DNA from 3 places in the Arthrobacter sp. K410C genome. Region 1 is predicted to be linked to each of the others. Evidence: riboswitches for the same ligand, from Rfam matches in the RefSeq annotation. Region 1 holds a riboswitch; each other region holds the start of a gene.

What was found. A riboswitch is a leader RNA that binds a small molecule or an ion and turns the genes downstream of it on or off. The one in region 1 is predicted to bind thiamine pyrophosphate.
Region 2: linked by a shared signal. The riboswitch ahead of thiC (phosphomethylpyrimidine synthase ThiC) and the one ahead of thiO (glycine oxidase ThiO) in region 1 are both predicted to bind thiamine pyrophosphate.
Region 3: linked by a shared signal. The riboswitch ahead of AC5RU7_RS18210 (ECF transporter S component) and the one ahead of thiO (glycine oxidase ThiO) in region 1 are both predicted to bind thiamine pyrophosphate.

The regions. Positions count from the first base shown of each region.
Region 1 is NZ_JBNHFJ010000001.1:438,986-449,204, reverse strand. Features, by position in the region: gene AC5RU7_RS02110 (DNA-methyltransferase) at 1-543, opposite strand, end outside; gene AC5RU7_RS02105 (DEAD/DEAH box helicase) at 552-2,237, opposite strand; gene AC5RU7_RS02100 (RNB domain-containing ribonuclease) at 2,538-4,049, opposite strand; gene thiE (thiamine phosphate synthase) at 4,132-4,863, opposite strand; TPP riboswitch at 4,891-5,009, shown strand; gene thiO (glycine oxidase ThiO) at 5,002-6,324, shown strand; gene thiS (sulfur carrier protein ThiS) at 6,321-6,557, shown strand; gene AC5RU7_RS02080 (thiazole synthase) at 6,562-7,377, shown strand; gene AC5RU7_RS02075 (4a-hydroxytetrahydrobiopterin dehydratase) at 7,421-7,756, shown strand; gene AC5RU7_RS02070 (hypothetical protein) at 7,835-8,137, opposite strand; gene AC5RU7_RS02065 (DUF3107 domain-containing protein) at 8,167-8,391, opposite strand; gene AC5RU7_RS02060 (TetR/AcrR family transcriptional regulator) at 8,441-9,106, opposite strand; gene moeB (molybdopterin-synthase adenylyltransferase MoeB) at 9,191-10,219, shown strand, end outside.
Region 2 is NZ_JBNHFJ010000001.1:124,176-134,394, forward strand. Features, by position in the region: gene AC5RU7_RS00665 (hypothetical protein) at 1-64, opposite strand, end outside; gene AC5RU7_RS00670 (VOC family protein) at 151-1,026, opposite strand; partial or broken gene AC5RU7_RS00675 (amidohydrolase family protein) at 1,115-2,205, opposite strand; TPP riboswitch at 2,285-2,392, shown strand; gene thiC (phosphomethylpyrimidine synthase ThiC) at 2,387-4,222, shown strand; gene AC5RU7_RS00685 (alpha/beta hydrolase) at 4,290-5,024, opposite strand; gene ffh (signal recognition particle protein) at 5,140-6,723, opposite strand; gene AC5RU7_RS00695 (glucose-6-phosphate dehydrogenase) at 6,808-8,211, shown strand; gene AC5RU7_RS00700 (P-II family nitrogen regulator) at 8,332-8,670, opposite strand; gene AC5RU7_RS00705 (ammonium transporter) at 8,667-10,031, opposite strand.
Region 3 is NZ_JBNHFJ010000018.1:5,744-15,962, reverse strand. Features, by position in the region: gene AC5RU7_RS18250 (cupin domain-containing protein) at 259-672, opposite strand; gene AC5RU7_RS18245 (cupin domain-containing protein) at 1,097-1,477, shown strand; gene AC5RU7_RS18240 (trimethylamine monooxygenase) at 1,564-2,964, shown strand; gene AC5RU7_RS18235 (TetR/AcrR family transcriptional regulator) at 3,293-3,880, shown strand; gene AC5RU7_RS18230 (Gfo/Idh/MocA family protein) at 3,977-4,978, opposite strand; gene AC5RU7_RS18225 (YcnI family copper-binding membrane protein) at 4,968-5,720, opposite strand; gene AC5RU7_RS18220 (hypothetical protein) at 5,848-6,120, opposite strand; gene AC5RU7_RS18215 (thiazole synthase) at 6,580-7,380, opposite strand; gene AC5RU7_RS18210 (ECF transporter S component) at 7,399-8,022, opposite strand; TPP riboswitch at 8,083-8,221, opposite strand; gene AC5RU7_RS18205 (cupin domain-containing protein) at 8,278-8,640, opposite strand; gene AC5RU7_RS18200 (ribose-5-phosphate isomerase) at 8,785-9,258, opposite strand; gene rpe (ribulose-phosphate 3-epimerase) at 9,303-9,980, opposite strand; gene tal (transaldolase) at 10,053-10,219, opposite strand, start outside.

The DNA.
Region 1 (10,219 bases):
GTACGGTTCCCTGTCCACCTCGGCACTGTCGAAGTGGTACTTGGCGGGGTTCTTGACGTACACAAGGATGTTGTCGTGCTTGGTGGGCCAGCGGTTTTTGGCGCGGGCGCCGTAGTCATAAGCCCAGATGATCTCGTTCAGGAAGCATTCCCGGCCGAAGATGGCATCCAGCATCACCTTGGCGTAGTGCACCTCGCGGTAGTCGAGGTGCAGGTACAGCGTCCCGTCCTCGGCCAACAGTCGCCACGCCTCCACGAGCCGCGGCTCCAGGAAGGACCAGTAGTCGCTGAACGCGTCGTCGTAACGGTGCAAAGCACCCTTGATGGTGTCGTAGGAGCGGCCCTTGAAGCCCACGCGGTCGCCGCCGCCCTCGGCGTTGGCCACCATCCTGGTTTCCTGGCGCCGTTGTGGCCTGCCGGTGTTGAAGGGCGGATCCACATAAATCAGTGTGAAGGCGCCGTCCGGCAGCGTGGGGAGGTACTCCGCGTTGTCCGCGTGCACCACCAGGCTGCCGCCGTCCGGCGCCCAAACAGTGTCAGTCATCGGGGCAGTTAGCCCTCGGTGCCAGGCTGTGCGCCCTTGTCAGTGCCGGCAACCACTTCGCCGTTGCGGCGGCGGGTGCGGGTACGGGGGCGGCGGGCACGCGTGGGCTGCTCGCCGTCGTTCTGTCCAGCTTCGCCGGCGGGCGCGGAGGCTGCCGCCGGGCCTGACGTACGACGACGGCGCTCACCGGAGCGGCCAGCGGGCTCGCCGCCACGGCCACCTTCACGGCCACCTTCGCGGCTGCCGGAATCCTGGCGTCCGCGCCCGGCACGGTCACGGCCGTCCCCGCGGCCGCCGCCGCGGCTGTTCTTCTTCCCGGTTTCGCCCAGGTCCTCCAGGACCTCGGCGTCCACACCGGCAAGGGTGCGCTTGTCGCGCGGCAGCCGGCCCTTGGTGCCTTCGGGAATGTCCAGGTCGGTGTAGAGGTGCGGCGAGGAGGAGTAGGTTTCGACAGGCTCGGGCACGCTCAGCCCCAGGGCCTTGTTGATCAGTCCCCAGCGCGGCATGTCGTCCCAGTCCACGAAGGTGACGGCGGTGCCCTTGTTGCCGGCGCGGCCGGTGCGGCCCACCCGGTGCAGGTAGATCTTTTCGTCTTCCACGCACTGGTAGTTAATGACGTGGGTTACGTCCTCCACATCGATGCCGCGGGCCGCTACGTCGGTGGCCACCAGGACGTCCACCTTGTTGTTGCGGAAGGCGCGCAGGGCCTGCTCGCGGGCACCCTGGCCCAGGTCGCCGTGGATGGCGGCGGCGGCGAAGCCGCGGTCCACCAGTTCCTCTGCCACCTTGGCGGCGGTGCGCTTGGTCTTGGTGAAGATGATGGTGCGTCCGCGGCCCCGGGCCTGCAGAATGCGGGCCACCACTTCGGTCTTGTCCATGCTGTGAGCGCGGTAGATCAGCTGGCGGATATCGCGCTTGGTCAGCCCCTCGTCGTCCGGATCGGCGGCGCGGATGTGGGTGGGCTGCGTCATGTATCGCCGGGCCATCGCGATGACCGGGCCGGGCATGGTGGCGGAGAACAGCAGCGTCTGCCGGACGGCCGGGGTGGCGGCGATGAGGGTCTCGACATCGGGCAGGAACCCGAGGTCCAGCATCTCGTCGGCCTCGTCCAGGACCACGATCTTGACGTTCTTCAAGCTCAGGTGCTTCTGCTTGTACAGGTCGATAAGGCGCCCGGGGGTGCCCACCACAACCTCCACGCCCTGCTTCAGCGCTTCCACCTGCGGCTCGTAGGCACGGCCGCCGTAGATAGTGGCGATGCGCGCGTTGCGCTTGCGGGATGCGGTCTGCAGGTCGTTGGCCACCTGGACTGCCAGTTCGCGGGTGGGGACAATCACCAGGGCCTGTGGTGCACCCGGGACCGCCAGCTTGGCGTAGCCGGGGTCGTCCTGGCCGATGACGCGCTGCAGGGCGGGGATGCCGAAACCGAGGGTCTTGCCGGTGCCGGTCTTGGCCTGGCCAATGATGTCGTGCCCGGACAGTGCCACCGGCAGGGTCATGGCCTGGATGGGGAAGGGGTGGGTGATCCCGGCGTCGGCAAGCGATTCGACGATGTCCTCGCGGACGTTGTAGTCGGAGAAGGACTTCTCCGCGATTTCGTGCGGCTTCTCGTCCGAGATGATGGTCTCTTCCGGCTCAATCACCTCGGTGCCGGTCTCGTCCGTCAGAAGCTGGTGGGTATGCAATTCACTCACAGGGAGTTTCCTTATTCATTTGGGCATTGGCGCTGCCTGCTCGACGGGCCGGCCGCAAGGCCGGTCCGGAGCACGCTCGGGCGCACAAGCATTTCCAGTGGAAGCCGATCGCGGGCTATCTAATGCTGGCACTGGTGACCAGCGGGCAAATCTCAAGATCGCGTAGGGGCGGGCTTGTTGGTTTCAAATCAAGGAAATCAACGACCGGGCATCCATTTCTACTTCTCCAGTCTAGCCGTACAGTGCCGCAATACCGGCTTTTGCACCCTTCGGGGCGGGAAGCCGGGCCCGCAACGGGCGTCAGGCGACCAGTTCGAAGTGGACCTCGCGGGTGGCAATATCGGAGGAAAGCAGGCGGACGCGGACCTTGGTGCCGGACTCCAGGTCGCCGGCGCAGCGGGCTGTTACGGCAGGTTCGGCGATCTGGATGATGCCGGAACCGCCGTTGCCGTTTCCGTTCTTCCCGTTTCCGTTCTTCCCATTCCCATTGCGGGGGCTGCCGCCGTTGCCGTTGTCCTTTTGGGGCTTCGAGCCGGAGATGACGATGGCATCGAACTCCTGGCCCACATGGTTGACCAGCAGCGCGGCCTCCACGGTATCCAGCGCCATCCGCTCCATCCGGGACGCCAGCTGGTCCGAGCCGGCCATGATCTCGGGAAGCGACGGCAGGGCCTGCCGCGCCCAGCCAGGAACGTTGCCGCCGTTACTGAGAGCCTCGCAGATCACCAGCACAAAGCGGTCCACCAGCCGGCGCAGGGGAGCGGTGGTGTGCGCGTAGGCCGCACCGATGGCGGCCTGCACAGCAGCCTCCGGTACGATGCCGTCAAAAGCGGTGTATGAGGCTCCGCGGAACAGCATCCCCGCCGAGTGCATGATTGCCAGCTGCCGCGGTTCGGTGGGGTCCAGGCTGCGCAGGTACTCGCCGTAGCCGACCTCGCCGTCCCACGGTTTCCCCAGCACCTCCGTCTGGAGTTTGAAGTGGTTCAGGGAGCGTTCGTCCGGCGCGGGCATGGTCCGCAGGATGCCCACCTTGCCGTCCAGCATGAGCTGCGCGGCAGCCATGCCCGTCATGAGCGAAATCTGGGCGTTCCAGTCCTCCACGGGCAGCTGCGGCGCGGCGGCGATGCGGTAACCGCCGTCGGGGAGCTGGACGATCTCCTGCTCCGGCATGTTCAGGCTGGCGCCGTCACGGGCGCGTTCCAGCTCCACGCGCTTGAGGCCAACCTCTTTCAGCAGCTGCAGGACCGGGGATGCGGTGCCGGCGTCCAGTTGGGCCTGCGCGCCCTTGTAGCTCAGCTTGGCGCGGCTGCGCATCCGTGCCCGTCTGACTGTGGCAGAGGTGACTTCGGCATTGCCGTCCAGGCGGAAGTCCCAGACGAAGGCCGGACACTCCTGGCCAGGCAGCAGGCTCCCCGCCCCTTCGCTGATGACCTCCGGATGCAGCGGAATTCGGCCGTCGGGGGCGTAGAAGGTCTGCCCGCGGCGCCGCGTTTCCTGGTCCAGCGGTCCGCCCGGCTTCACGAAGGCCGGAACGTCGGCGATGGCGTACAGCACGTGGTAGCCGCCGCCGTCGGCCTCTATGAAGAGCGCCTGGTCCAGGTCCGTGGACGAGGCCGGATCGATGGTGATGAATTCGACCCCGGTCAGGTCGTGGGACGGAAGCTCCAGCGCGGCCACGGCCGCTTCGGCGTCCCGGACCGCGTGCTCCGGGTATGGCCCGGGCAGCTCCAGCTCGGTCCGCAGCGCGCCCAGGGCCTCTTCCAGCGCGTTGTTGTGCTCATGGACGTTGGGAGCCAGCCGATGGTGTGACACGAAAATCAGCCTAGCCCGAAGACCGCCGAATATGCAGGCCATTGGCGGGATAGAAGGCAGGGCCGTGTTGCCCGCCGGTAGGTCAGGACGCGGCAGCGTCCAAAACGGCCAGGAGTGAGGCCGCCGCCGCGGCGGGATCCGCCGCTTCGGTGATGGCCCGCACCACCACAATCCTCCGGGCCCCCGCTTCCACCACCTCGCTGATATTGGAGTGGTCGATGCCGCCGATGGCGAACCACGGCACCTCGTTGCCGGTTTTGGCCGCGGCTGCTGCAGCGTATTTCACCAGCTCCGGTCCCACGGCGGCCCGGCCCGGTTTGGTGGGGGTGGCCCAGACCGGCCCGACGCAGAAATAGTCCAACCCGGCAGGCCCTGCGGCGGCAACGAGTGCGGCATCCACCTGTTCCGGGGTGTGGCTGGAGAGTCCAATGGCGGCGTTGCCGTTCAGCAGGGTGCGTGCCGCGGGCAGGGGGAGGTCCTTTTGCCCGATGTGGAACACCGGCGCGCCGGACAACACCGCGACGTCGGCGCGGTCATTCACTGCCCACAGCCGGCCATGGCGCTGCGCAGCCTCCCTGAGGACGGCCAGCAGTTCCAGCTCCTCGGCAGCCTCGATGGTCTTGTCGCGGAGCTGGATAATGTCCACTCCGCCGGCGAAGGCGGCATCCACGAAATCCCTGAAGTCACCGCGGTCAGCGCGGGCGTCAGTACACAGATAGAGGCGGGCAGACTTGAGCCCTGCGGTTCCCTCGGCGGTGGTGAAGGCATCGGTTGCGGAGGCGCCGACAGCGGCAGCGGAGTGGGACACATTCATGGCTGCAAGCCTAGTTCCTCTACACTTGCCTCGTACTGCGGGAGCCTGCGGCAGCTGTCATAAAGCGCCGGGCTGAGAGGGCGTCAGAGCCGACCGCTTGACCTGATCCGGGTAATTCCGGCGTAGGGAAGGAGACACATGGGCACCCCCAACACAGCACCCCCGCAGCCCCCCAACGGCACCATCAGGGCCGACGTCGTAGTCATCGGCGGCGGAGTGGTGGGCCACGCAATCGCCTGGGAAGCACAGCGCTCAGGCCGCAGCGTCGCGCTGATCGACGACGCCCCCGGCTCCGGCGCCAGCTGGGCGGCAGCCGGGATGCTCGCACCGGTGAGCGAGCTGCACTACCAGGAAGAGGATCTCCTGGACCTGATGCTGGCCTCTTCCGCCCGGTGGCCCGGCTTCATCGCGGACCTGTCCTGTGCATCCGGGGAGAAAACCGGGTACCTGACGACGCCCACCCTCGCCGTAGGTGCCGACGCCGCCGACCGCCGGGCTTTGATGGACCTGCGCGCGGTCCAGCAGGCCAATGGCCTGGCTGTTGAGCCGTTGACCATCCGCGAGGCGCGGCGGCGGGAACCTTTGCTCAGCCCCGCCATCGCGTGTGCCCTCGACACCCCCGCGGACCACCAGGTGGATCCCCGGCTCCTGGTGTCCTGCCTTCGCAACGCCCTCGCCGGGGAAGCCGCCGGCCGCGGCCCCGCAGTTGCGGGCGCAGTGGAAGGCTACGCGGTGCCGGACAGGGCCTTGGGCCTGCTGTGGGCGGATGACACTGTTGCGGGAGCCCGGCTCGCCGGCGGCGGCACAGTGCTGGCCGGAGAAACCGTGGTGGCCAATGGACTGGATGCCGCTGCGGTGATGGACTTGCCCGCGGGCCTGCTCCTGCCGCTGCGGCCGGTCTACGGGGACATCCTCCGCCTCGCCGTACCGCAGCACCTCCGGCCGCTGGTGACGGCCACCGTCCGCGGCCTGGTCCGCGGCGTGCCGGTGTACATCGTCCCCCGGGAGGACGGAACGGTGGTGATCGGAGCCACCCAGCGTGAGGATGCCCTCGCCGGGGCCGGTGCCGTACCCCCGCAAGCCCTCCGGTCCGCTGCCGGAACGGTGTCCGCAGGCGGCGTCTATCAGCTACTCCGGGACGCGCAGGTCCTGGTCCCGGCCGTGGCCGAGCTGGAATTGCTTGAATGTACGGCGCGGGCCCGGCCGGCGACCCCGGACAACGCCCCGCTGCTGGGCAGGGTGCCCGCCGCCCCGGGCTCCAACCCGGGCGGGCACATCGCCGGCCTGATCATGGCCACCGGATTCTTCCGGCACGGCGTCCTCCTGTCACCCGCAGCCGGCGCCATCTGCCGGGACCTGATGGACGGCACCGCGGACCCCCGCTGGAAAACGTTCGACCCTGGCCGCTTCTCCGGCCGCGAAACCTCCGCTGCAAGCGTCAACATCAAGGAGACAGCATGAATATCACCCTGAACGGAAACCACCATACGGTGGCTGAGGGGGCCTCCATCACCACCCTCATCAGCGAGGTCACCGGCCGTACCGTGGGGGCTGACGGCCAGGCCAAGGACGGGAACAGGCTGGGTGTCGCCGTGGCGCACAACGCACAGGTTGTTCCCCGGAGCCAATGGTTCGCCACGGCGCTCGCCGACGGTGACGACGTCGAGCTTGTCACGGCAGTGCAGGGAGGCTGACACGATGACCGAATCCGATACCCTGACCACCACGGCCGTTGCCAACCTGGACGATGCCCTGGTTATCGACGGGGTGCCCCTGGCGTCCCGGCTCATCATGGGGACCGGGGGCGCCCCGAGCCTCGACGGGCTTGGCGCAGCACTCCTGGCCTCCGGCACGTCCCTGACCACCGTGGCAATGCGGCGCTACTCGACGGCGGAGACGGGCTCGCTGTTCCAGCTCCTGGTGGACCACGGCATCCGGGTACTGCCGAACACCGCCGGCTGCTTCACTGCCCGGGACGCCGTCCTCACTGCCGAACTCGCCCGCGAGGCGCTGGAAACGGATTGGGTGAAGCTCGAGGTCATTGCCGACGAGCACACCCTCCTTCCCGACGCCGTCGAGCTGGTGGAGGCCACCGAACAGCTGGTGAACCGCGGCTTCAAGGTGTTTGCGTACACCAATGATGATCCGGTCCTGGCGCTGCGGCTGGAGAACCTCGGCGCCACCGCCGTGATGCCGCTGGGAGCGCCCATCGGCACGGGACTGGGAATCCTGAACCCGCACAACATCGAGCTGATCGTCTCCCGCGCCTCCGTCCCGGTGGTCCTGGACGCCGGGATCGGTACGGCCTCCGACGCCGCCCTGGCCATGGAGCTCGGTTGCGACGCCGTGCTGCTGGCCACGGCGGTCACGCGGGCGCAGAATCCGGCCCTGATGGGGGAGGCATTCAAACACGCCGTCATCGCCGGTAGGCTGGCGAAAGCGGCGGGCCGCATTCCCCGCCGCGAACACGCGCTGGCATCGTCGGCAATGGAAGGCCGGGCCGAGTTCCTCTAGGCCGGGACCGTGCCGGCTGATGCCCCTCAAGCAAGGAGCAGCAGTGGCCGGCAAAGATGCCCTTCCCCAGGAACAGATCCACCAGGCCCTCGCCGGGCTGCCCGACTGGCGGTACCACGACGGCGGGCTGGTCACCGTCTTCAAGACGCCGACGGCGGCTGCCGCACTCGAGCTGATTGCCGCCGTCGGACGCATTGCTGAGGAACAGAACCACCACCCGGACCTGGACTGGCGCTACAACCGCGTCTTCATCCGCTACACCTCGCATGACGCAGGCGGGCAGGTGACCGGACGGGACCTCACCGCTGCGGCAGGAGCCAGCGAGGCGGCGGCCGCCGTGGGGGCGAAGGCGGAACCGTCGCGCTACCCCGGAAGCTAGCCGCCAAGCCGCTTAAGTGAGCGTGGCCGCCGCCCCGGAGGGCGGCGGCCACGCGTGTTTTCGGGATAGTTCCCGGTCCTAGCGGCGAAGGATGGCAGTGAGCCGCTGCGTGTCCAGACGGGCGCGGCTGCGGCCCAGGTAGAGGACCGCGGCCACGGCGGCGGCAACTCCAAGGACGATGGGCAGGACCCACGGGAGCCACGTCAGGCCCGGCCGGTAGCCAAAGCCTGCCATCATCAGGATGATCCAGGTCAAGACCCCGACAACGACGGCAACGCCTGCGGGCAGGCCGGCGCCATACTTGGCGTGCCGCCTGTCATTCGCCCAGACGATGAAGCCTGCGGCAACCGCTGCCAGAACAACGATGGTCAGGGAAAGCATGGATCTCCTAGGGACGTCCGCGGTGCCGGCTAGAACTGGCCGAACCCTACGCGGCGCACCTCTTCGGCGCCGATTTCCACATAGCCGAGGGCATTGCCGGGAACAATGATCAGGCGTCCCTTGTCGTCGGTCAGCCGCAGCTCGCTGCCGGCATTGATGGCTTCGCCCACAACCTTCGCCACCGTCTCGGCGTCCTGGGTCGATTCGAGCACAATCTCGCGGCCAACGTTCTGAACGCCGATCTTAATTTCCACAGGGGCCTCCCAGCCAGTCAAAGTTCATGGATGATGTCTTATTTGTAGTCTAGGACTCTTTGGGGAAGCGAGAGATTCCGCGCCAAGCTAAACGGTAGATGAGGTCGCTGGCCACATCGAGGTCCAGGTTGCCGTCCGTTTCAAGCCAGTAGCGGGCGCTGACCTGGGCCATTCCTGCCAGCCCCCGGCCCAGGAGTTCGGCTTCGAGATGGGGGAGCTTGGTGTCCTCGGCAATGACGCGTGCGATCGCGTCCGCGAAGGTCCGGTTGAATGTTTCCAGCCTGGAACTGACATCCGGATCGTTGATCAGGTCCGATTCGAAGACCAGCCGGTGGGCCTGGTCGTCATTGGCGATGAAGCGGAAGTAGGCCCGCATCACGGCCTGCACGCGTTCCTTGTTGTCCGTGGTGGAGTTCAGGGCACCCAGCATGAGCTCGGTCAGGGAGGCCAAGTGGCTTTCCAGCAGTGCCAGGTACAGGTCCCGCTTTGAAGGGAAGTGCTGGTACAGGACGGGTTTGCTGACGTGGGCCGTCTCGGCGATCTCGTCCATGGCGGCTCCGTGGTAGCCGTTGGCCACGAAGACTTCCTGCGCTGCGGAAAGGAGTTGGGCGCGGCGCTCGTCGCGCGGCAGCCGGGCGGAGCGCTGGCCTGCCGGCCGCGGGGTCGCCTGCGGTTCGGCGGCGGGAGGGCGGTCAGCCCGTGCTTCAGGGACCACGGTTGTCCTTCTTTCCATTGCGGTTAGCTCCACTTTACTGCGGGGTAATATGACCCGGCGGTATCCCTGGGCATACATTGAAGTATGGCTTCGACTTTCACCGCAAATGTTTCCTCTGTTTCCCTGGATCCCCTGGTGGAACCGGCTGGTGAGCTGACCCCTGCCGAGGTGGAGCGCTATTCGCGGCACCTCATCATTCCCGAGATCGGGACCATTGGGCAGCGGCGGCTCAAGAACGCGAAAGTCCTGGTGATCGGCGCCGGCGGGCTGGGATCACCTGCGCTGCTTTACCTGGCGGCGGCCGGCGTGGGAACGATCGGGATCATTGACGACGACGCCGTTGATCTCAGCAACCTGCAACGCCAGGTCATCCATGGTGTGTCCGACGTCGGCAGGCCCAAGATCGAATCGGCCAGGGACGCCATCGCCGCGCTCAACCCGCTGGTGGACGTCCGCCTCCACGATGTCCGGCTGGACGCCTCCAACGCCCTGGAACTGTTCGCCGGCTACGACCTGATCCTTGACGGGGCGGATAACTTTGCCACCCGTTACCTGGTTAACGACGCCGCAGCCATCCTGGGCAAGCCCTACGTCTGGGGCTCCATCTTCCGGTTCGACGGCCAGGTCAGCGTGTTCTGGGAAAAGTACGGGCCCACCTACCGCGATCTCTACCCCGAAGCGCCGCCCGCGGGCTCTGTTCCCTCCTGCGGCGAGGGTGGAGTCTTCGGCATGCTGTGCGCGGCCGTGGGGTCGATGATGGTGACGGAGGCAGTCAAGCTGATCACCGGCGTCGGGCGTTCGCTCCTGGGCCGTGTGGCGCTGTTCGACGCCCTGGGCGGCAGCTGGCGGGAGATCCGGGTATCGAAGGATCCCGCGGCGGAACCCATCACGGAGCTGACGGACTATGAGGCCTTCTGCGGCATCACGCCGGCGGCGCCGTCGGACACCGAACACACTGTGACCGCAACGCAGCTGGCCACCATGCTGGCGTCCCGGAAAGCCGGGCTCAAGGATTTTGAGCTGGTGGACGTCCGGGAGCCCGGTGAATTCGAGATCGTCCGGATCGACGGCGCAGTCCTGATCCCGCAGGGCCGGATCCTGGCGGGCGACGCG
Region 2 (10,219 bases), 310 kb from region 1:
CCAGGAGACCGGCGCGCTTGAGCGCTGCATCATGGGTGGCGACAAAGATCTCGGTGAAGCCCATTGGGGAACCTTCCGTCGAAAATGCGGCGGACGGGGCGGTCATCCGCACCGGCCTTTCGCTTTCAGCCTAGTACGGGGGCACCGGCGTCAGCGTACTGCCACCCGGATGTTGTTGCGCCACGGGTCCTCGAACCGCAGCTCGGCCCCGGTGTGGCGGGACGGAACCCCGGCGACTTTCAGGCGGTCAGCCAGCGCGCCGACGTCGTCACCGTTGGGCACTTCGATGAGCACCTCACCCAGGCCCAGCGTGTCCTTCCGGGGCCCGGCGCCCCGGCTGTTCCAGACGTTCATGGCCATGTGGTGGTGGTACCGGCCTGCAGAGACAAAGAGGGCCTGCCCGTGCCACCCCGCGGTCTTCTCGAAGCCGAGGATGCCAACGTAGAAGTTGCGGGCGGACTGCACGTCGCCCACCTGGAGGTGGACGTGGCCGACGCCGGCCGCGGTGGAGTGCTGCGCTTCCAGGGATTCCTCCGTGAGGTGCTGCTCGAGGTAACGCTGCGGCGGCAGTGCCAGGCTGTCCATCACCACGTCCGTCCCATTCCAGGACCAGTTGCTGCGCGGCCGGTCCCAGTACAGCTCAATGCCGTTGCCTTCCGGGTCATTGAAATAGAAGGCCTCGCTGACGAGGTGGTCGGCGCTGCCGGTGAACGAATGCGGGTCGAAGCGGGCGGCGGTGGCGATGGTTGCAGCAAGGGAGGCCTGGTCCTCGAACAACAGCGCGGTATGGAAGAGGCCGGCCTCCCCCCTGCCCGGAAGGTTCAGTCCGGGAGCGGGTGCCAGGTGGACAAGCGGCTTCTGGCGGCGGCCGAGGTAGAGGCCGCCGTCCTGCTCGGCGACGACGTCGAGGCCGAGGGCGCGCTGGTAGTAGTCGGTCATGACCTTCATGTCACCGACCTTGAGCATCACGGTGCCCATGGTGAGGTCGGCGGGAAGAAGATCCTGGCTGGTGGCTTCTGCGGTCATTGAGTGCTCCCTGTGCTGGGGCCGAACTGAGGGAACGGCCTGTCACAGTTAAAATTACTTGAAGCTACAATTTATTCCAAGTACTTTTCTATGGTCCGCGGGTGATGATGCGGCCTCCCAGCACCACGTGGGAAAGATCCCGGACAGCTTCCGGCCGGGTGCGCGGATCCTCCCGGCAGAGAACGACGTCGGCACGCGCCCCCTCAGCCACGCCGTCGGCTCCGAGCCACTCCCGCGCCGCCCAGCAGGCAGCGTCCAGCGCAGCCGCCATGGGCAGGCCTGCCTGGTGCAGGGCAAGGATCTCGTCGGCGATCCTGCCGTGCCTGATGACGCTGCCGGCGTCGGTACCTGCGTAAATCCTCACGCCGGCGTCGTAAGCCTCACCCACCCGCTCCAGGCGCCGCTCCCACAGGGCCATCATGTGCGCCGCGTAGCGCGGGAATTTGTGCCTTGCCTGCGCAGCGATGTCAGGGAACGTGGGATGTTGACCAGGGTAGGGACGATGGGCACGCCCTGTTCCGCAAAACGGGGAAGGTGCCGCTGCAGGAGCCCGGTGGCGTGCTCGATGCAGTCAATGCCCGCATCCAGCATCTGGTCAAGGGTGTCTTCGGCGAAGCAGTGCGCAGTCACACGGGCGCCCTCGTCATGGGCGGCCCGGACGGCGTCACGGACGACGGCGGCCGGAAACGAGGGTGCGAGGTCGCCGGCCCCGCGGTCGATGCAGTCCCCGACGAGCTTGACCCAGCCGTCACCGTCGCGGGCCTGTTTGCGCACGGCCTCCACCAGGTCCTCCGGTTCCACCTCGTCCGCGAAGCCACGGAGGTACCGGCGCGTGCGGGCCACATGGCGCCCGGCCCGGATCAGCACCGGGAAGTCCCGGCCGCCCTGCATCCACCGGGTGTCGGCCGGTGAGCCGGCATCACGCACCAGCAGCGTTCCGGCAGCCAGGTCCGCCCGGGCCTGGCCAGCCGCGGTGGCGGAATCCACCGGACCCTCCACCCCCAGCCCGATATGGCAGTGGGCATCCACCAGGCCGGGCAGCACCCACCCGTCCAGCACCCGGTCCGGAGCCTGCTGCGGGCGGATAAACGTCAGCACCCCGTCCACGGACCACAGGCCCCGGTGTTCGCTGGCCGGCCCGGTCAGCACAGGGCCGCTGAATTCTATGATTTCCGGCATCGGACTCCCTTTTCGTCGCCAGTCAGGCTAGCACCGGCAGTCATGGCAAGGATCGGCGGGGCGGCTGTGGTAGCTTCGTTCCTGACCACACGGGTGCCCCTGCAGGGGCTGAGATCGGGCTGAGGCAGCCTGCGACCGTCGAACCTGTCCGGGTAATGCCGGCGAAGGAAGTGAGTATTCCTTGAGTACACCAAATGAACAGCAGAGCCCTGCCCAAAACCAGTCCGGAAGCGCGCTGCCGGACGGAAAGCCAGGGGCACCTGCCACCCGGTCACTGGCATCACATGCGCTGGCCTTCATCGAAGATGGCGAATCCGGCATCCGGGTCCCGGTGACGGAAATCTCCCTGGAACCGTCCCCCAATGGAGAGGCGAACCCGCCCTTCCGCACCTACCGGACCGCCGGACCGGGCAGTGATCCGGTAATGGGGCTGCCGCCCTTCCGGGCAGCATGGATCGCGGAGAGGGGAGACACCGAGCCGTACAGCGGCAGGGGCAGGAACCTGCTCGACGACGGCCGCTCGGCTGTCCGCCGCGGCGCCGCGTCAGCCGAGTGGAAGGGCGCACAGCCGGTGCCCCGCCGGGCCGTCGTGGGCCGGACCGTAACCCAGATGCACTATGCCAGGCACGGCCTCATAACCCCTGAGATGCGCTTCGTGGCGCTGCGCGAAAACTGCGACGTGGAGCTGGTCCGCAGCGAACTGGCGGCGGGCCGCGCCATCATCCCCAGCAACATCAACCACCCCGAGTCGGAGCCGATGATCATCGGCAAGGCATTCCTGGTGAAGATCAACGCCAACATCGGCAACTCCGCTGTCACCAGTTCCATCGCGGAGGAGGTGGACAAACTGCAGTGGGCCACGCAGTGGGGCGCGGACACCGTGATGGACCTCTCCACCGGCGATGACATCCACACCACGCGGGAATGGATCATCCGGAACTCCCCCGTGCCGATCGGTACCGTGCCCATCTACCAGGCGCTGGAGAAGGTCAATGGCGAAGCCAACAAGCTGACCTGGGAGATCTTCCGCGACACCGTCATTGAGCAGTGCGAGCAGGGCGTGGACTACATGACGGTGCACGCCGGTGTCCTCCTGCGCTACGTGCCGCTGACAGCAAACCGGGTCACAGGCATCGTGTCGCGCGGCGGCTCCATCATGGCCGGCTGGTGCCTGGCGCACCACCAGGAGAATTTCCTCTACACGCACTTCGACGAGCTGTGCGAAATCTTCGCCAAATACGACGTCGCGTTTTCCCTTGGGGACGGGCTGCGGCCGGGCGCCACGGCAGACGCGAACGACGCCGCACAGTTCGCGGAACTGGACACGCTCGCGGAACTCACCCTGCGGGCCTGGGAATACGACGTCCAGGTGATGGTGGAAGGTCCAGGGCACATCCCCTTCCACCTGGTCCGCGAAAACGTGGAGCGCCAGCAGGAGCTATGCAAGGGTGCGCCCTTCTACACCCTGGGTCCCCTGGTTACCGACGTGGCACCCGGCTACGACCACATCACCTCAGCCATCGGCGCCACGGAAATCGCCCGCTACGGCACGGCGATGCTCTGCTACGTGACACCGAAGGAACACCTCGGCCTGCCCAACAAGGACGACGTCAAGACGGGGGTCATCACCTACAAAATCGCAGCGCACGCTGCGGACCTGGCCAAGGGCCACCCCGGCGCGCACGAACGCGATGACGCCCTGTCCAAGGCACGCTTTGAATTCCGCTGGCGCGACCAGTTCGCCCTGTCACTGGATCCGGTGACCGCCGAGGCCTTCCATGACGAGACGCTGCCAGCGGAGCCGGCCAAGACGGCCCATTTCTGCTCCATGTGCGGACCCAAGTTCTGCTCCATGCGGATCAGCCAGGATATTCGGGACGAATACGGAACCGCGGAAGCACAGGCAGCCCTTGCAGACCGGGCCACGGGGATGCGGGAGAAGAGCCAGGAATTCCTGGCATCGGGCGGCAAGGTCTACCTGCCGGAACCGCGGCTGCCCGAGACGGTTTCCACGTAGAAGCCTTCCCCTTCGTCCGGATGGCAATTGGGGGCCGGCCGGGCGGAGGGGAAGCCCGGGCGGTCCGTCAGGACGCGCGGGCGGACCGGGCCCTGCCGACGTCGCTGATAAAGGACCGGACGGCCCGGTCCCCGTCCGGGGAATCATGCGGCCGGTGCCCGCCGGCAGCGGTGCGGTGCACGGCTCCGGTTTCGCGGAGGTAGCCGGCAATTTCCTCATACAGGGGTTCCCACCCGCCGGTCAGGACCAGGGTGGGGACCCCCGGAACAATGTGCAGTGGCGCCTCCCAGGAGGGCGCCTGCAGCCGCAGGCGCCGGGCGGACCGCTTCTCCTCCGCGGTGGCCGGTTCCTGCAGGTCGGTGGCATAGACCCGCCGCACGAACTCGCGCTGGAAGTCTTCGTCGCTGAGCTGGTGCCGGACCTCGAACAAAGGCTGCATGAGGCCGATGTGGGCCGCCGTGGCCGGCAGTTCCGCCGTCAGCGACAGGCATGCCGGTTCCACGAGGGTCAGCGAATAGACGAGATCCGGCCGTTCGACGGCAGCCATCATGGCCGCGATGGCACCCTGGGCGTGGGCCACGACGTGGCCGCCGGCGGCGCCGCGCCCGTCATCAGCGAGCGACCGCAACACGATGGCGGTATCCGCGGCGAAGGAGGACTCCACCGGTTCAGCGACCGGATCGAAGCCGTGGCGGCGCAGGAACAGAGCGTCGTAGGACAGTGCCATGCCATGCTGGCGCGGCCATGCTGCGGCACCGTAACTTCCGGCGCCGTGCACGAACACTACCCTCTGCTTGAACATGTCCCAACCCTATTCCACGGCACAGACTTCCCCGGGAACCGCCCCAGCGACCAGCATTCGGCGCCAGGCAGGGCGCTGCGGGAGTATCCCCTGCTGGTCAGCCCGGCGGAACCCCCTACTTGCCGAGGAACTTGTCGAAGCCCTTGGGCAGGTTCAACTGGGACGGGTCAAAGTCGCCGGACTGCTGGCCGAAGGCAGCGCCGGTCGGGAGCGCCTTGGCGGCGTTGGCCCGGCGTGCCTCGGCTTCCTTCCGCTCCTGGGCCGCCTTGGCCGGATTGCCGGACTTTGCCTTCTTCTTCGGCGCGCTCTTGGCGTTCTTCCGCGCTCCCCCTCCGGCGCCGGGAAGGCCAGGCATGCCCGGCATCCCCGGCATGCCACCCTGGGCCATCTTCTTCATCATCTTCTGGGCCTGCGCAAAGCGCTCCAGCAGGCCGTTGACCTCGGAAACGTGGACACCGGAACCGCGGGCGATACGGGCGCGGCGCGAGCCGTTGATGATCTTGGGGGCCAGGCGCTCGTGCGGCGTCATGGAGCGGACGATCGCTTCCACGCGGTCGATCTCGCGCTCGTCGAACTGCTCCAGCTGCTGGCGGATGTTCTGGGCACCCGGCATCATCATGAGCATTTTCTTCATCGATCCCATGTTGCGGATCTGCTGCATCTGGGCGAGGAAGTCCTCCAGGGTGAAGTCTTCCTGGTCGGCGAATTTCTTCGCCATCCGGGCAGCTTCTTCCTTGTCCCAGGACTTCTCGGCCTGCTCGATAAGCGTGAGGACATCGCCCATGTCCAGGATGCGCGAGGCCATCCGGTCCGGATGGAACAGCTCGAAGTCGTCCAGTCCTTCACCCGTGGAGGCGAACATGACCGGCTTGCCGGTGACCGACGCGACGGAAAGCGCCGCACCGCCGCGGGCGTCGCCGTCGAGCTTGGACAGGACAATGCCGGTGAAGTTCACGCCCTCGTCGAAGGCGAGCGCCGTGTTCACCGCGTCCTGGCCGATCATGGAGTCGATGACGAACAGCACTTCGTTGGGCACGATGGCGCGGCGGATCTGGCGCGCCTGCTCCATCATGTCGGCGTCGACGCCGAGCCGGCCGGCGGTGTCGACGATGACGACGTCGTGCAGCTTCTGGCGGGCTTCCTCGACGCCGGCGCGGGCCACTTCCACGGGATCGCCCGCGGGCCGGTCGAGTTCAGTGGAGGTGGCACCCGGGTGCGGAGCGAAGACGGGTACCTTGGCCCGCTCGCCCACCACCCGCAGCTGGGTGACGGCGTTGGGGCGCTGGAGGTCGCAGGCCACCAGGATGGGGCTGTGGCCCTGGGCCTTGAGCCACTTGGAGAGCTTGCCGGCGAGGGTGGTCTTACCGGCGCCCTGGAGGCCGGCCAGCATGATGATGGTGGGGCCGCTCTTGGCGAGGCGGATGCGCCGGGTCTCGCCGCCCAGGATCTCCTGCAGTTCCTCGTTGACGATCTTGACGATCTGCTGGCTCGGGTTCAGCGCTGCCGACACCTCGGCGCCGAGGGCGCGTTCGCGGACCCGCCCAGTGAATTCGCGGACCACGGGAACGGCAACGTCCGCGTCAAGGAGGGCACGGCGGATCTCACGGACTGTGGCATCGACGTCCGCCTCAGTGAGGCGGCCCTTGCCGCGGAGATTCTTGAAGGTTGCTGTCAACCGGTCAGACAGAGAATTGAACACGCGCCGCGCACTTCTTTCAGGAGATGATCGGGACTCGACTATCTAGGGTACCAAGTCGGGCCCGGCAGATGGCATGCTGGCAAAATGACGAGCCAAACAACTGTAAAAACCCTGCTCATCCTCGGCGCCTCGGGAGATCTGACCGGCCGGCTGCTCCTTCCCGGCCTGGCGCGCCTGGTGGCAAGGGGACGCGGGGCCGGGCTCCGGCTAGTCGGGGCAGGGTCGGACCCCTGGACGCCGGAGCAGTGGCGGGAACGCGTGCAGTCATCCTTCACTGCGGCGGCCGAGGCTGCCGGGGCCGACGGCCGGGATGCTCTGAAGTCGCTGGAAAAGGAGACCGTCTACCACCAGCTGGATGTCACCGCCGGTGGTGCCCTTGCGGCGTTACTGAACAGCCTCGAGGGACCGGTGGCAGTGTACTTCGCACTCCCGCCGAAGATCAGCCAGCTTGCCTGCGAATCCCTGCGGCCGCAGGACGTTCCGACCGGGACCCGGCTGGTGATGGAGAAGCCGTTCGGTTCAAGCGAGGAGTCCGCACGCTCCCTCAACCAAACCCTGGTGCGGCTCGTCCCCGAGGACCACATCCACCGCGTGGACCATTTCCTCGGCAAGGCCACCGTGCTGAACATCCTGGGGCTGCGCTTCGCGAACAACTTCCTGGAGCCGGTCTGGAACCGGCACCACGTCGAAAAGGTGGAAATCATCTTCGACGAGGACCTCGCCCTGGAGGGGCGCGCCCGCTACTACGACGGCGCCGGCGCCCTCCGGGACATGATCCAAAGCCACCTCCTGCAGATCATGGCACTGATGGCCATCGAACCTCCCGCCACCATCCGCGAGCGCGACCTGCGGGACGCCATCTCCGCGGTCCTGCGTGCCAGCAGCGTCAACACCCCTTTGGCCGCCTGCACCCGGCGGGCACGCTACACGGCCGGAACTGTGGCGGGGAAGAACGTCCCCGACTATGCCAGGGAAGAGGGTGTGGACCCGAAGCGCGGGACCGAAACGCTCGCCGAGATCGAGGTCGGGATCGACAACTGGCGGTGGAAGGGTGTCCCCTTCATCCTCCGTTCGGGCAAGGCCCTGGGTGCCAAACGGAAGGAGGCAATTGTCACGTTCCGGCCGGTACCGCACCTTCCCGCGGGCTTCACGGGTGTCGACTCCCCCAACCAGCTGCGGATTGGCTTCGGCCCCGACACCCTGCAGTTCGACGTCGACGTGAACGGCCCGGGCGATATTTTCAGCCTCAGCCGGGCGACCCTCGAAACAAAACTCAGCGCCTCGGACCTGCTCCCCTACGGGGAAGTCCTCGAAGGGGTCCTGGCCGGTGATCCGCTGCTCTCGGTCCGGGGCGACACGGCAGAGGAATGCTGGCGGATTGTTGAACCGGTGCTCACGGCGTGGCAGCAGGACGCGTTGCTGCTGGAGGAGTACGACGCCGGTTCGGCCGGCCCAGCCGCCTGGCCCACCACCGGACGGCGCGGGTAGGCCGCAGGCCGTCCGGGACCTGCCCTGCCTGCTCCCGGCACAGCAGCTTCCCGGCACAGCAAAGGCGGACGGGATACCTTCCGGTATGCCGCCCGCCTGCTGCTTACTGACCGCCCTGCCCTAGATTGCGGCTACTCCGCGTTCGCCCGTCCGGACCCGGACGGCTTCGAAGACGTCCACTGTCCAGACCTTGCCGTCCCCGGCGCGGCCGGTGTTGGAGCTGGCGATGATCACGTCCAGGATGTCGTCCGCCTGCTCGTCCGTGGCCAGCACCTCCACCCGGATCTTGGGCAGGAGGTCAACGTTGTACTCCGCTCCCCGGTAGACCTCCGTGTAGCCGCGCTGCCGGCCGTAACCGCTGGCCGCGCTGACCGTCAGGCCCTGTACGCCGTAGGCTTCCAGTCCTTCCCGGATTGCTTCGAGCTTTTCCGGCCTGACGATTGCAGTGATCAGTTTCATGCCCCCACGCTTTCCTTACCTGTTGCTGATTCGTTCTGCTGTGCAGCCTTTGCCGGCTGGGCCGCGGAATCCTGCTGGCCCTTGCCCGTGATCATGTCGTGCAGCGGCTGGAAGGATCCGCCGTGGCCGCCCACACCGAACTCGTACGCCGTTTCGGCGTGCAGGCTGAGGTCCACGCCCACGGTTTCCTGTTCCTGCGAGACCCGGAAGCCCATGGTCTTGTGGATGGCAAGGGCGATGATGAGCGTCAGGATTGCCGAGTAGGCGATGGCGATGCCGGCGGCTGCGAGCTGGGCCCACATCTGGGTCATGCCGCCGCCGTAGAAGAGGCCGCCGCCCACGCCGTCGGTGGGAAGTGCGATGAAGCCCAGGGCCACGGTGCCGATGATGCCGGACACGAGGTGCACGCCGACGACGTCGAGCGAGTCATCGAAGCCCCAGCGGAACTTCAGGCCGACCGCGAGGGCTGACGCCACACCGGCCACGACGCCGAGGCCGAGGGCACCCACGGGGCTGACGTTGGCGCAGGCCGGGGTAATGGCAACCAGGCCGGCAACCACGCCGGAGGCGGCACCGAGTGAAGTGGGGTGTCCGTCACGGATGCGCTCGGTGACGAGCCAGCCCAGCATTGCGGCGGCGGGAGCGGCGAGGGTGTTGACCCAGATCAGGCCGCCCTGTTCTGCGGAAGAGGCGAGGCCGCCGTTGAACCCGAACCAGCCGAACCACAGGATCGCAGCGCCGAGCATGACGAACGGGATGTTGTGCGGGCGGTGGTTGGGGTCCTTGCCGAAGCCCTTGCGGTTGCCGATGATGAGGACCAGGATCAGGGCCGCCACGCCGGCGTTGATGTGGACCACGGTTCCGCCTGCGAAGTCGATGGCCGGGCCGAGTGCCTGGCCGATGGCGCCTTCCTCACCGAAGAGGCCGCCACCCCACACCATGTAGGCAAGGGGGCAGTACACCAGCGTGACCCAGACCGGCACGAAGACGCTCCAGGCGCCGAACTTAGCGCGGTCGGCGATCGCGCCGCTGATCAGGGCCACGGTGATGATGGCGAAGGTTGCCCCGTAGCCGACAAGGATGAGGCCGTCGGGCGAATCCGCCGTGTTGACTCCCTCGAGGCCGAAGTTCGCGAACGGGTTCCCGACGATCTGGAGGAAACCGTCACCGCCCGTCATGGAGTAGCCCCACAGGACCCACACAACGCTCACGATGCCGATGGAGATGAAGCTCATCATCATCATGTTCAGTGCTGCCTTGGCGCGGGTCATGCCGCCGTAGAAAAATGCCAGACCCGGTGTCATGAGCAGCACGAGCGCTGCCGCCACCATGAGCCATACGTGACCTGCGGTAAGTTCCATGGTGCACGTCCTCTCTCATCCGAATGTTGCGGAGTTCTCCGCCTGCCAACGCCGTTTGCGTCCTGTAAGAAGTGTGTCGGCGGCGTGTTTCGCCCGGAGAGGATTTAGATTGCCGGTCTGTTACAAGAACCTCTAGGAAGTAAATGGTGCATATCCGGGTTGTTACGGTTGTGTTTCACCACCCCAGC
Region 3 (10,219 bases), on a different contig from region 1:
GGCACCTCTAAGTGATCAAAAAGTGGGTGGCTGGGTATGAATCACCCGTGAGGCTGAAGGGGGTTCCCGATTGTGCAGACACGAGGCGGAGATAAGGGTTCGCTGCCGCTGTTTCTTAGTTCGCAGACACCCAAGGGTCACAGGTTGAACTGCTCCAGGTGAGCCTTGGTGATTGCTCTTCCTGCCAAGCTTGATGGTTGCGACGCCTTTGAGACGAACGCTTCGTCAGTGGTTCGACGATCTGTGTGCTACTCGGGTTTATATTTCGAAGTATCGGAAGGAGTGCGACTTCAGACCTTCGGGATTGGGTCCGTACATCGTGACCATGCGTGCGTAGACCGGGGCCCAGTATCGGCCGAGCTGGCCGGGATTAACGCGAGCTGAATCGCCCGGCTTCAGGATGACAGTCTTGCCCTCACTCTCCACGTGGAGCTCACCTTCCAGAACGAAGTTTGTCTCGCTATGCGGGTGGAAGTCTTCCCAACCGCAGGACCTCAGTTCCCACTCCGAGAGTATGAAATCATCCCAGCTGCCTACTGGATCGGCATTGATGAATCTGCAGTGCAACCGTTGCCATTCGTCCTTCATAGGCTTCATGGACTTAATCGGCCAGAAGTCGATCTTTTCCCCTGCCATAGGTGCCAAGGGCTGAGAGTTGCTGGTAGTAGCCATAGTTTTTGAACCCTTTCTTAAGGCGCGCGATCTGCCGTCCGAATGCTTCGCTGGATCCGGGGCCAGGTTGCGTCATCGTGATGTGGGTCACGGCGATGTCCACTGTGACAGGGACATCCGTTCAAGTCAATCGTTCAAAAGGATAGGTGCCCGGGCTCGAATGCCGCATCAACGAAACGTGAAAAAAGCGAACATGAACGGTTGACTTGCACGCTTGTTCATGTCACCTTTTTTGTAGCGAGCAAACGTGACTGGCATCACAGCATTTAGCTCGGGCCAGCGCCCAGGAGGCCACCCGCGAGGCTAGGGCATGTCGGCTTTTTTCGATCCCTAGAGCCCCTACAGGGGTACCAACTTGACCTTCAGGGCAATTCTGCACGGCATCACAGACCACCAGTTCTTCCCCCATTTCAAAGGAGAAATCATGGAAACCACCCTCATCGGAACGCTCAGCAAGGCCGGATCCATCCACAAGGTAGAAAGCGGCTATGTCGGCCTGCCGTCAATGAACGAACCTGGCACTGTAGCTGCCATCGGCGACTCCCTCCACAACCCGCAGGGCTCGGTCATGTCCGCCGGATTTTTTGAGCTGAAGGCTTCCGAGCCGCTGGTCTACACCTACACGTACGACGAAATGAAAGTCGTCATTAAGGGTGAGTTCATCCTCACCGATCAGCTGACGGGCGAGGTTACGCACGCAAAAGAGCGCGACGTTCTGTTCTTCCCCAAGGGCACAACAGTGAAGTTCGAGACCCCTGAGTATGCCCTGGGGTTCTTCGTCGGTGACCGCAATTTCGCTGCCTAGACCAACCAACGGGCGGTCAAGACCCGTAGCGCAACTTACACCGCCGCACACCGGCGACCTAAAACATCTTTGTAGAGGAGAAGACCATGGTATTACGAGTCGGAATCATTGGCGCCGGCCCCAGCGGCCTGGCACAACTGCGGGCGTTTGAATCAGCGCGTCAGAAAGGCGCCTCGATCCCCGAGATCACATGCTTTGAGAAGCAGGGCGAGTGGGGCGGACAGTGGAATAACAGCTGGCGGATCGGGTTGGACGGTCAGGGCGAGCCGGTGCACTCCAGCATGTACCGGCACCTATGGTCGAATGGGCCCAAGGAGTGCCTGGAGTTTTCGGACTACTCCTTTGACGAGCACTTCGGCCGTCCGATCTCCTCCTTCCCGCCGCGCGAGGTCCTCTTCGACTACATCAAGGGCCGCGTGGAAAAGTCAGACGTTCGCAAGTACGTCAAATTCAATACGGTTGCCCGCCACACCAGCTACAACGGGGCCACGCAGGAATTCACGGTGACGGTTGAGGACCTCAAAACCAACCTCACGGAGACCCATGTGTTCGACAAGCTCGTAGTGGCCACCGGCCACTTCCACGTCCCCGCCGTCCCCGAGTTCAAGGGCATCGAAACCTTCCCGGGCGAGGTTCTGCACGCCCACGATTTCCGCGGCGCCGAGCGCTTTTACGGCAAGAAGCTGCTCATGATCGGAAGCAGCTATTCCGCAGAGGACATCGGCATGCAGTCTCACAAGATGGGCGCCGCATCCATCACCCTCAGCTACCGCACGGCCCCGATGGGTTATCACTGGCCGGAGAACACGGTGGAGCGCCCGCTCGTCACCCATTTCCAGGGCCGCACAGCGTACTTTAGCGACGGTACACACGATGACTTTGACGCCGTCATCCTTTGCACCGGATACCAGCACAAATACCCGTTCCTACCCGGGGAGCTGTCGCTGAGATCACCGAACGTGCTATACCCTGGCAACCTCTACAAGGGTGTGGTGTGGCTACAGAACGACAACCTGTTCTACCTGGGCGCCCAGGACCAGTACTACACGTTCAACATGTTCGACGCGCAAGCATGGTTTGCCCGCGATGTGATGACCGGAAAGATCGACCTTCCATCCCTCACGGAGCGCAAGGCGGATATCCAGCTCTGGCTCGACCGCCAGGCCGCACTGTCCGATCACGACGCAGAAGCCGATTTCCAGACGGACTACCTGCGGGAACTCATTGAGGCAACAGACTACCCTCCCTTCGATCTGGACGCCGTCTGCCAGTTGTTCAAGGACTGGATGCACCACAAGCACGATGACATCCTGGGGTACCGCGATATGCTCCACCGTTCAGTGGTCACCGGCACCATGGCGACGAAGCACCATACACGCTGGATCAATGCAATGGATGACTCGATGGAGCGCTACCTGCACGGAGCCTCCCAGGATCTGGACAACGTGGCACCTGACGATCTCACGGAGACCGTAGCCGCCACCTAACCAAGGTCACGTGGCGTCAGGCCGTCGGCTGGGCTTACCAGGCGGCGGCCTGCCACGTGTACGAGTCAGCCCTACTACTTCTACCTCATGACCTTCGTGGCATCGACAACGGCACCTCTCGTGGGGAGGAACCAGTTCGGTTACTGCGTGGAGTGGTGGAAGTGTTTCCTAAAAGCTCTCGAAATCCGGGCAAATTATGGGCACTAAGGGAAACGAACACAAGTTCGGGTCAAGCGTTCTAGACAGGAAATGAACCTTTCACTCGCCAGGCCATAGTCTTAAGAGGTGCCCCAGGAGGGCCGCCGAACGCGAGACTGGAGAGTGAATTATGCGGGTGTCCTCAAAAGATCGAAAAGAACAGCTGATTTCAGCAACCGTGGAACTTATGAGGCGCGAGGGTGTTCAGTCTGTAACCATGCGCGCCATTGCTAAAGAGGCCAATGCTCCCTTGGCCACTGCCAATTATTGCTTTAGCGGCAAGGAAGAGCTCATGGAGGCGGCCGCCGAGGCTTGGCTAAAAAACCTGAGCAGCTTTTCCGGGGACGTCCCGGCCCACCTAGGCCTTCGTAATGCGGTGGAACAAGTGGCTAAAGGCTATTGGCGAGCACTGGAAGAAGAGCCGGGCAGTCTCCTTGCTGAGATCGAGCTCATTTTGTGGGCAACACGCGGCGCCGCCGTCAGCCCGCTGGCCGCGAAGATTTATCCTGCCTACGAAGTGGAGCTGGGAGGCATATTCTCATCGGCAGCCCAAAGCAATGGCGACGAGTGCCGTATTGGCATCCCTGAGCTCGTAAGGTCTTTCCTGATGATCTACGACGGGGCGGCCCTTCAATACCTGACCGACCCAACGGCGGCCGACCACCGCGCCTTGTTCTTCATGACGCTTGATGCACTGCTGACCAGGGCCGGCGTCTGAGGACAACTCTGCCGCTAACCGCGGCAACGCGGAGAGTCAACGACCGAAAGGGTCTCCTTGCTGGTCACCCACCGCTATGACAGTGCCACAGCTGTTTCAGTCGGAGCGGAACGCCTCTTCGTTGCGTGCCGCCCGATCGAGGGCTTCAAGCACCCGGGCATTGTTGGCCGCGTCCGTGAGATCGTAGCGGAGCGGAGTACCGTTCAGGACGCTGTCAGAGAAGTGTTCGCTCATCCGTACGAAGTGATTTTCTCCCTTGATCTTGTGATAAATCGTGTCCTTTCCGAAGTGGTGCTCCTCCAGAACCGAATCCTCCTCAAGAAGGCCAAACGGATTATCGAGGTAGAGGCGGCCCTCGGTTCCGGTCAGTTCCAGGAAGTTGCGTCGTTCGAGGTTTACTCCGGTATCGAACAGCGCTGTTACGCTGCCGGGGAAGCGCAGTATGCCCGCAATACTGGTGTCGATTCGACCCTCGTCGTTGGCGTCGCGGTAGTTGCCGAATGCGTTGACTCGGCTCGGTTCCTGGGCGGTAACCATACGGCTGACGTTGACGCAGTAGCATCCCGTGTCGAAAAGTGCGCCGCCGCCGAGCTGGCTGTACCAGCGAATGTTGTCACCGCTGCCGGCGTCGAACGAATGCCCGACGTGAATAAAGGTCAGTTTGCCTACGGCATTGCCCGCGAGCAGTTCCTGCAGCTTTTCGAAACGCGGGTGAAAGCGGTACATGAAGCCTTCCAGGACTTTAAGCCCGGTCTCCTCGGCCTTTTGTCTAACCTCATCGCATTCGGCGGCGCTGGTCACCAGTGGTTTTTCACAGAGTACGTGCTTGCCTGCGTCCAAGGACTTCAGTATCCACTCGAGGTGGAGTGCGTTCGGCAACGGAATATACACAGCGTCGATGTCCGGGGAAGCAAGAAGCGCGCCATAGGAGCTAAACGCCTGCGGGATCCCGTGCCTGTCCGCGTATTCCCTGGCCTTTCCCTCGGTGCGGGAGGCGATGCCAACGACTTCCCCGTTCTTCGCCTCCTGCAGCGCCGGGATTGTCTTACGGACGATACGGGCGGTGCCGAGCACGCCCCAACGCAATTTATCGCTCATCTAAATCTCCTCGACGAATGGTGCGCGTACGTGCGAGGGCAGTTACACCGGTGATCAGCCCGATCAGCCCTGCTGCAAGGCCGAGCCATCCTACTGCCGATCCCGCATCAGTGGCAGCGGAGATGCTGGACGCAGCCGCGGCCGGAACGTGGGCGTTGGGAGTTGCAGTGCTGCCCTGTGAGTGGCCATCCGTCTTTGCCGTGGTGGTGAAGGCGGGGGCCGGGTATTCTGGCTCGGCTTGGCTCTCGCTGGTTTCCTGTTCCCATTTCACGGTGTTCCCGTCGGTGTAGGTCTGGGACGCAGGCAGGATCAGTTCAGTACCGGCTTTGGGCAGCACGCCGACCGAGATGGAAAAGGTTTGGTACTCATGCGGACCGATCTGGTGAGCTTCATCCGCGGTCCAGATGACGGAGGTCGGCGCCTTGGTGACGGTTGCGCCGTTGACGGTGACGGGCTGCGGCAGTTCGCTGTTCACCACCTCTGCCTTCCACCCGACCACGGGCTTCACGGAGACGGAGGTGAATGGCGTCTCCGTGGGCAGGGAGATTTCGAGTTTGCTGGTTCTGGCCGTTTCGGATTCGTTTGGCACCCGGAAGGTTAGTTGGGTGTAGCTGCCCTCGGCTGTGCCGTCAGGGTCGACGCGGACGTGGGCGGAAGCTGTGCCTGTGCTTAGGGCCACCAGCCCGGCAGCCAATGTTGTGGCGGCGACGGTGCTAAGGGTACGGCGAGGTGATGTCTTCATGGCAGAATGCCTTTCGCGGAACTAAGGGATGGTGAGGTCAAGAAACCCAGGCGGGGCATGGGGCGCACGCCTGTTGTCGGCGGCGGCCGGTCCCTGGTTTCCTGTGTTCCAGACGGAAGGCGGGTACTCAGGTGGCCGCGGGGACGGCTGGTGGCGGACCTCGCCGGGTAGGAAGTCGCAGCGAGGCGGCTGCCGGGGAAGTTACGACGTCGGTGCGCCACCGGGTGCGGACCGTCGGCGGCAAGGCGATGAAGTCAGGGAGTCGCACGAGCGGCTCAAGCAAGGTGGCTACAAGGCGCAACGCATCCTCGCCACGAGCCAGGAGCAGCGCTGTGACCAGAGTGGCAACGGCGTGGGCAGTGAACATCAGCCATCCGCTCGCTGCGTCAGCGGAAGACATGACGATCCCCACGGAAGTGTCTGTGCCAGGAGCCGGCAGGTGTCCGGCATGCGGGAAGCGGGCAACAGCAGAGCCGAGGTGGGGTGCTGTCCGGGGCCGAGAGCGTCAAGGGACCAATGCAGCCACCCTTGGCCGGCGCCCAGCGAACAAAGAAGCCCAGGTACCGAGAACCGGTGTGAGGAAAGCATCACTATCGGAACCAAGGTCACAACGAAGAGCGCGGTCATGACCTCGGGCCGGGGCGCGTGACCGCCACCAGCGAGGTGTCCGCCCGCACCGAGAATGAAAATCAGGGATCCCACCAGACCGGCGCGGAGCAGCCGGACGGACGTTTGTGTCGTCATCTCTGCTCCTTCCCGGCATCCATGATCCCGTCATGTGTGGTCGTGGGAAACGCTGTATCAGGATGGTTTTACCTACCGTTTTGGACGGCTTGCAGTCGGTGGTGCCTGCACCCCGTTACAGGAACTCGGCTCGTCCTTCCAAGGGTGATGACGCCAGTGCATGCTCGCGGCGGGGTATGCGGCCGCCGCGGTTCGCCAGCCTTCCAGAGAGGACTGCGTGTTTAAATGCGGTGGCCATGCGCACCGGATTCTGTGCCCGGGTGACAGCTGTAGCCAGCAGGACAGCGTCACACCCCAGTTCCATTGCAAAGGCCGCGTCCGAGGCGGTTCCGATGCCAGCGTCGAGCACGACGGGCACGGAAGCGCGGGACACAATCAGCTCGATGTTGTGCGGGCTCAGGATGCCCAGGCCCGTGCCGATGGGTGAGCCAAGGGGCATAACGGTGGAGGCTCCCAGATGCTCGAGCCGTAGGGCCAGGACCGGATCATCGTTGGTGTACGCGAATACCTTGAAGCCGCGGTTGACCAATTGCTCCGTGGCATCGACCAGTTCCACGGCATCGGGCAACAGGGTGTGCTCGTCAGCTATCACCTCGAGCTTGACCCAGTCGGTTTCCAATGCTTCGCGCGCCATTTCGGCGGTGAGCACCGCATCTTTTGCCGTGAAGCAGCCTGCGGTGTTGGGCAGCACCCGGATCTTGTGGTCGAGCAGGAGTTGGAATAAGGAACCGGCCTCCGACGGCGAATAGCGCCGCATGGCGACGGTGGTCAGCTCGGTCCCAGAAGCAACGAGGGCGCTTCCGAGTCCGTCCAGGCTGGGGGCTCCGCCAATGCCCATAATGAGCCGCGGAGTTATTTCGACTCCGTCAATGATCAACGGATCGCTGTCCACGCACATTTCGGTGGTGATGGTCATCAGCTAACCTTTCAGGCCTCAGGAGAGGACGGACTCCGTGGCTGCCTTGCGCGAGGCAAAGGAGCTCAGGACCCCGGTCTTCGCCAGGCCACGGGTCGCGATCCAGGACAGGGCACCGGCGATGACCGCGCCGGAAATCGCGGTGAAGATGATGTAGGCAAGCTTGTCACCGCCGGAGTACGCAATGTTCCAGCCCCACGGCGCGAAGGAATCGTTCAGGCCGCAGAACAGGCCCGCGGCAGCACCGGCCAGCAGCGACACCGGCAGGTTGAACTTCTTGTAAACGAAGATCGCGAAGATGATTTCAGCGCCCAGGCCCTGGACCAAGCCTGAGAACAGCACCGAGGCGCCGTACTGCGAGCCCATCAGGAGCTCACCGGTGGCTGCCACGGTCTCGCAGAACAATGCCGCGCCGGGCTTGCGGATGATCAGCATGCCCAGCACTGCCGGGATCATCCAGCCGCCGGCGATCAGGCCGGTCAGGGGCGGGTAAACCGCGTTCATGGGCCCGGAGACCGCGGCCGCGCCCTGGGACCAGGCCCAGAAAATCACGCCGCCGGCGATGGCGATCAGGGCCGCCACCACGATGTCCACGACGCGCCAGGACTTGCTGGTGGTCTTCTTGATTGCTGCAGTGCTCATGAAAAAATCCTCCTGGGAAACAGGAGGGGAAAGCACGGCACGCGGCTACTGCCGTTACCGGACTTCGAGAACTCGACTCCCTTGCGCCGGTACTAACCGGATCAGGTTCGAGGGTCTGCGGCTGTCCGCACTCTCAGCGCCCACCTGCGGTCCCCGGCCATGGCCAGTGCCGGATGGCGGCGCTCCCCTGTCGTTGTATGAATGGCTACAAACTGTAAGGCCTGGCACGTGTCCAGGCCTTACAGTTTCCCTGGGTCAGGGCGTGAAAATGACGAAGAATTTTCTGATGCGCTCCTGGATTTCCCAGGTGCCCTTCCAACCGATGGGGAAGATAGCTGCGGTTCCGGCCTCTACGGTAGTCGGCTCTCCGCCATCCTCGGTAACCACCATGCGGCCTTCAAGGACGTAGATCGACTCGCCGCGCTCCAGAAACTCCCATCGTGAAAGGCCTGGGTCAGCTTCCCAGACTCCGGAGAGGATCCGGGAATCATCGCTGGTAAAGGGGATAGTGATCCGCGTCGGAATCTCGTCGCCCAGCACTTCGGCCAGGGGTGGACCGAGCGGTGCTTCGTCCAGCTTCCCCTGGAAGAGGGCGGTCGGCTCGAAAGTTATGCTCATGTGAATCTTCCTTTCTGGGTTGCTCCCCCGGGACGGGAGAGTCGGTGTTGGGATCCCCGACTGGTCTAAGCAGCGGGAGAACTTTCCGGGATGGCTGGCGGCAGGGTTGACGACAACCTTGGCCCGGGGTTTTGTTGGTGGGGGTTATTCGACGATCTCGCCCGTGGTTTCGAAGGTAGCGATTTTGCCGATGCGGCGCTCATGGCGTTCGGCATTAGTAAATGGTTCTGCCAGGAATGCTTTGACCAGTTCCGTGGCCTCTTCGACGCTGTGCTGCCTGCCTCCGACGGCGACCACGTTGGCATCGTTGTGTTGGCGGGCGAGCCTGGCTGTGTCGAGGTTCCACGCGAGGGCTGCCCGGACTCCCTTGACCTTGTTTGCGGCGATTTGCTCGCCGTTGCCGGAGCCGCCCAGCACGATTCCGAGCGCGTCCATGCCTGCCGCCCGGTCGGCCACGACGGCGGCGGCGGCGTTGATGCAGAATGCGGGGTAGTCGTCCTCGGCGTCGTAGGCGGCCGGTCCGTGGTCCACCATCTCGTAGCCGCTGGCTGCGAGCGAGGTGATCAGATGGGAGCTGAGCTCCATGCCGGCGTGGTCGGTTGCGATGTGAACGCGCATTATGGGTCCTTCAAGATTGGTAACGGTGATGGGGCGGCCTGCTGCTATGCGAAGGCAAGCTGGCCGTTCGCGCGCAGCGACTCGATTGCCTCAGCAGGGGAAGGTTTGCCGTACACGGCCGAGCCCGCGACAAAGACGTTGGCGCCGGCCTCGGCGGCACGGGTGATGGTTTCTTCCGTGATGCCGCCGTCCACCTGGATGGCTACGTTCACCCCTGAACCGTCGACGGCGGCGCGAGCCCGGCGGATCTTGGGCAGCATCACGTCCAAAAAGGCCTGGCCGCCAAAGCCCGGTTCAACGGTCATGATCAGCAGCATGTCCAGTTCGGAAAGCATGTCCAGGTACGGTTCCACCGGCGTGGCAGGGCGCAGGGCCATGCCGGCCTTCGAGCCCCGGGCGCGAAGCTCACGGGCAAGCTTGATCGGTGCAACCGATGCTTCAACATGGAAGGTGACCGAGGCAATCCCGGCGTCAGCGAACTGGGGGGCCCAGGTGTCAGCATTGGAAATCATCAGATGGGCATCCAGCGGCACAGGACTGACCTTCTGGATCCTTTCCACGACAGGCAGGCCGATGGTCAGGTTCGGGACGAAGTGGTTGTCCATAACGTCCACGTGGACAGCATCGGCATTGCTGATGCGGGCAAGCTCTGCTTCGAGGTTGACGAAGTCGGCCGACAGGATGCTGGGATTGATACAGCAATTTAGGGGTGGCTTGGACATGGTGTCCGCCTTTCTGATCTGCGGCCACTGCGCGGGACCCCTATGGGTCCCGCGCAGGGCGCACTCAATGGTTCAGGATGCCTTCCGGGCGCTGGAGAGCGCGCCCTCAACATCGGCCAGCAGTTCCTTCCAGCTGGCCACGAACTTGTCCAGACCTTCGGATTCCAGGAGAGTGACGACGTCGTTGTAGGAGACGCCGAGGCGCTCGATGGCGGTGAGCACACCTTGTGCTTCCTCGT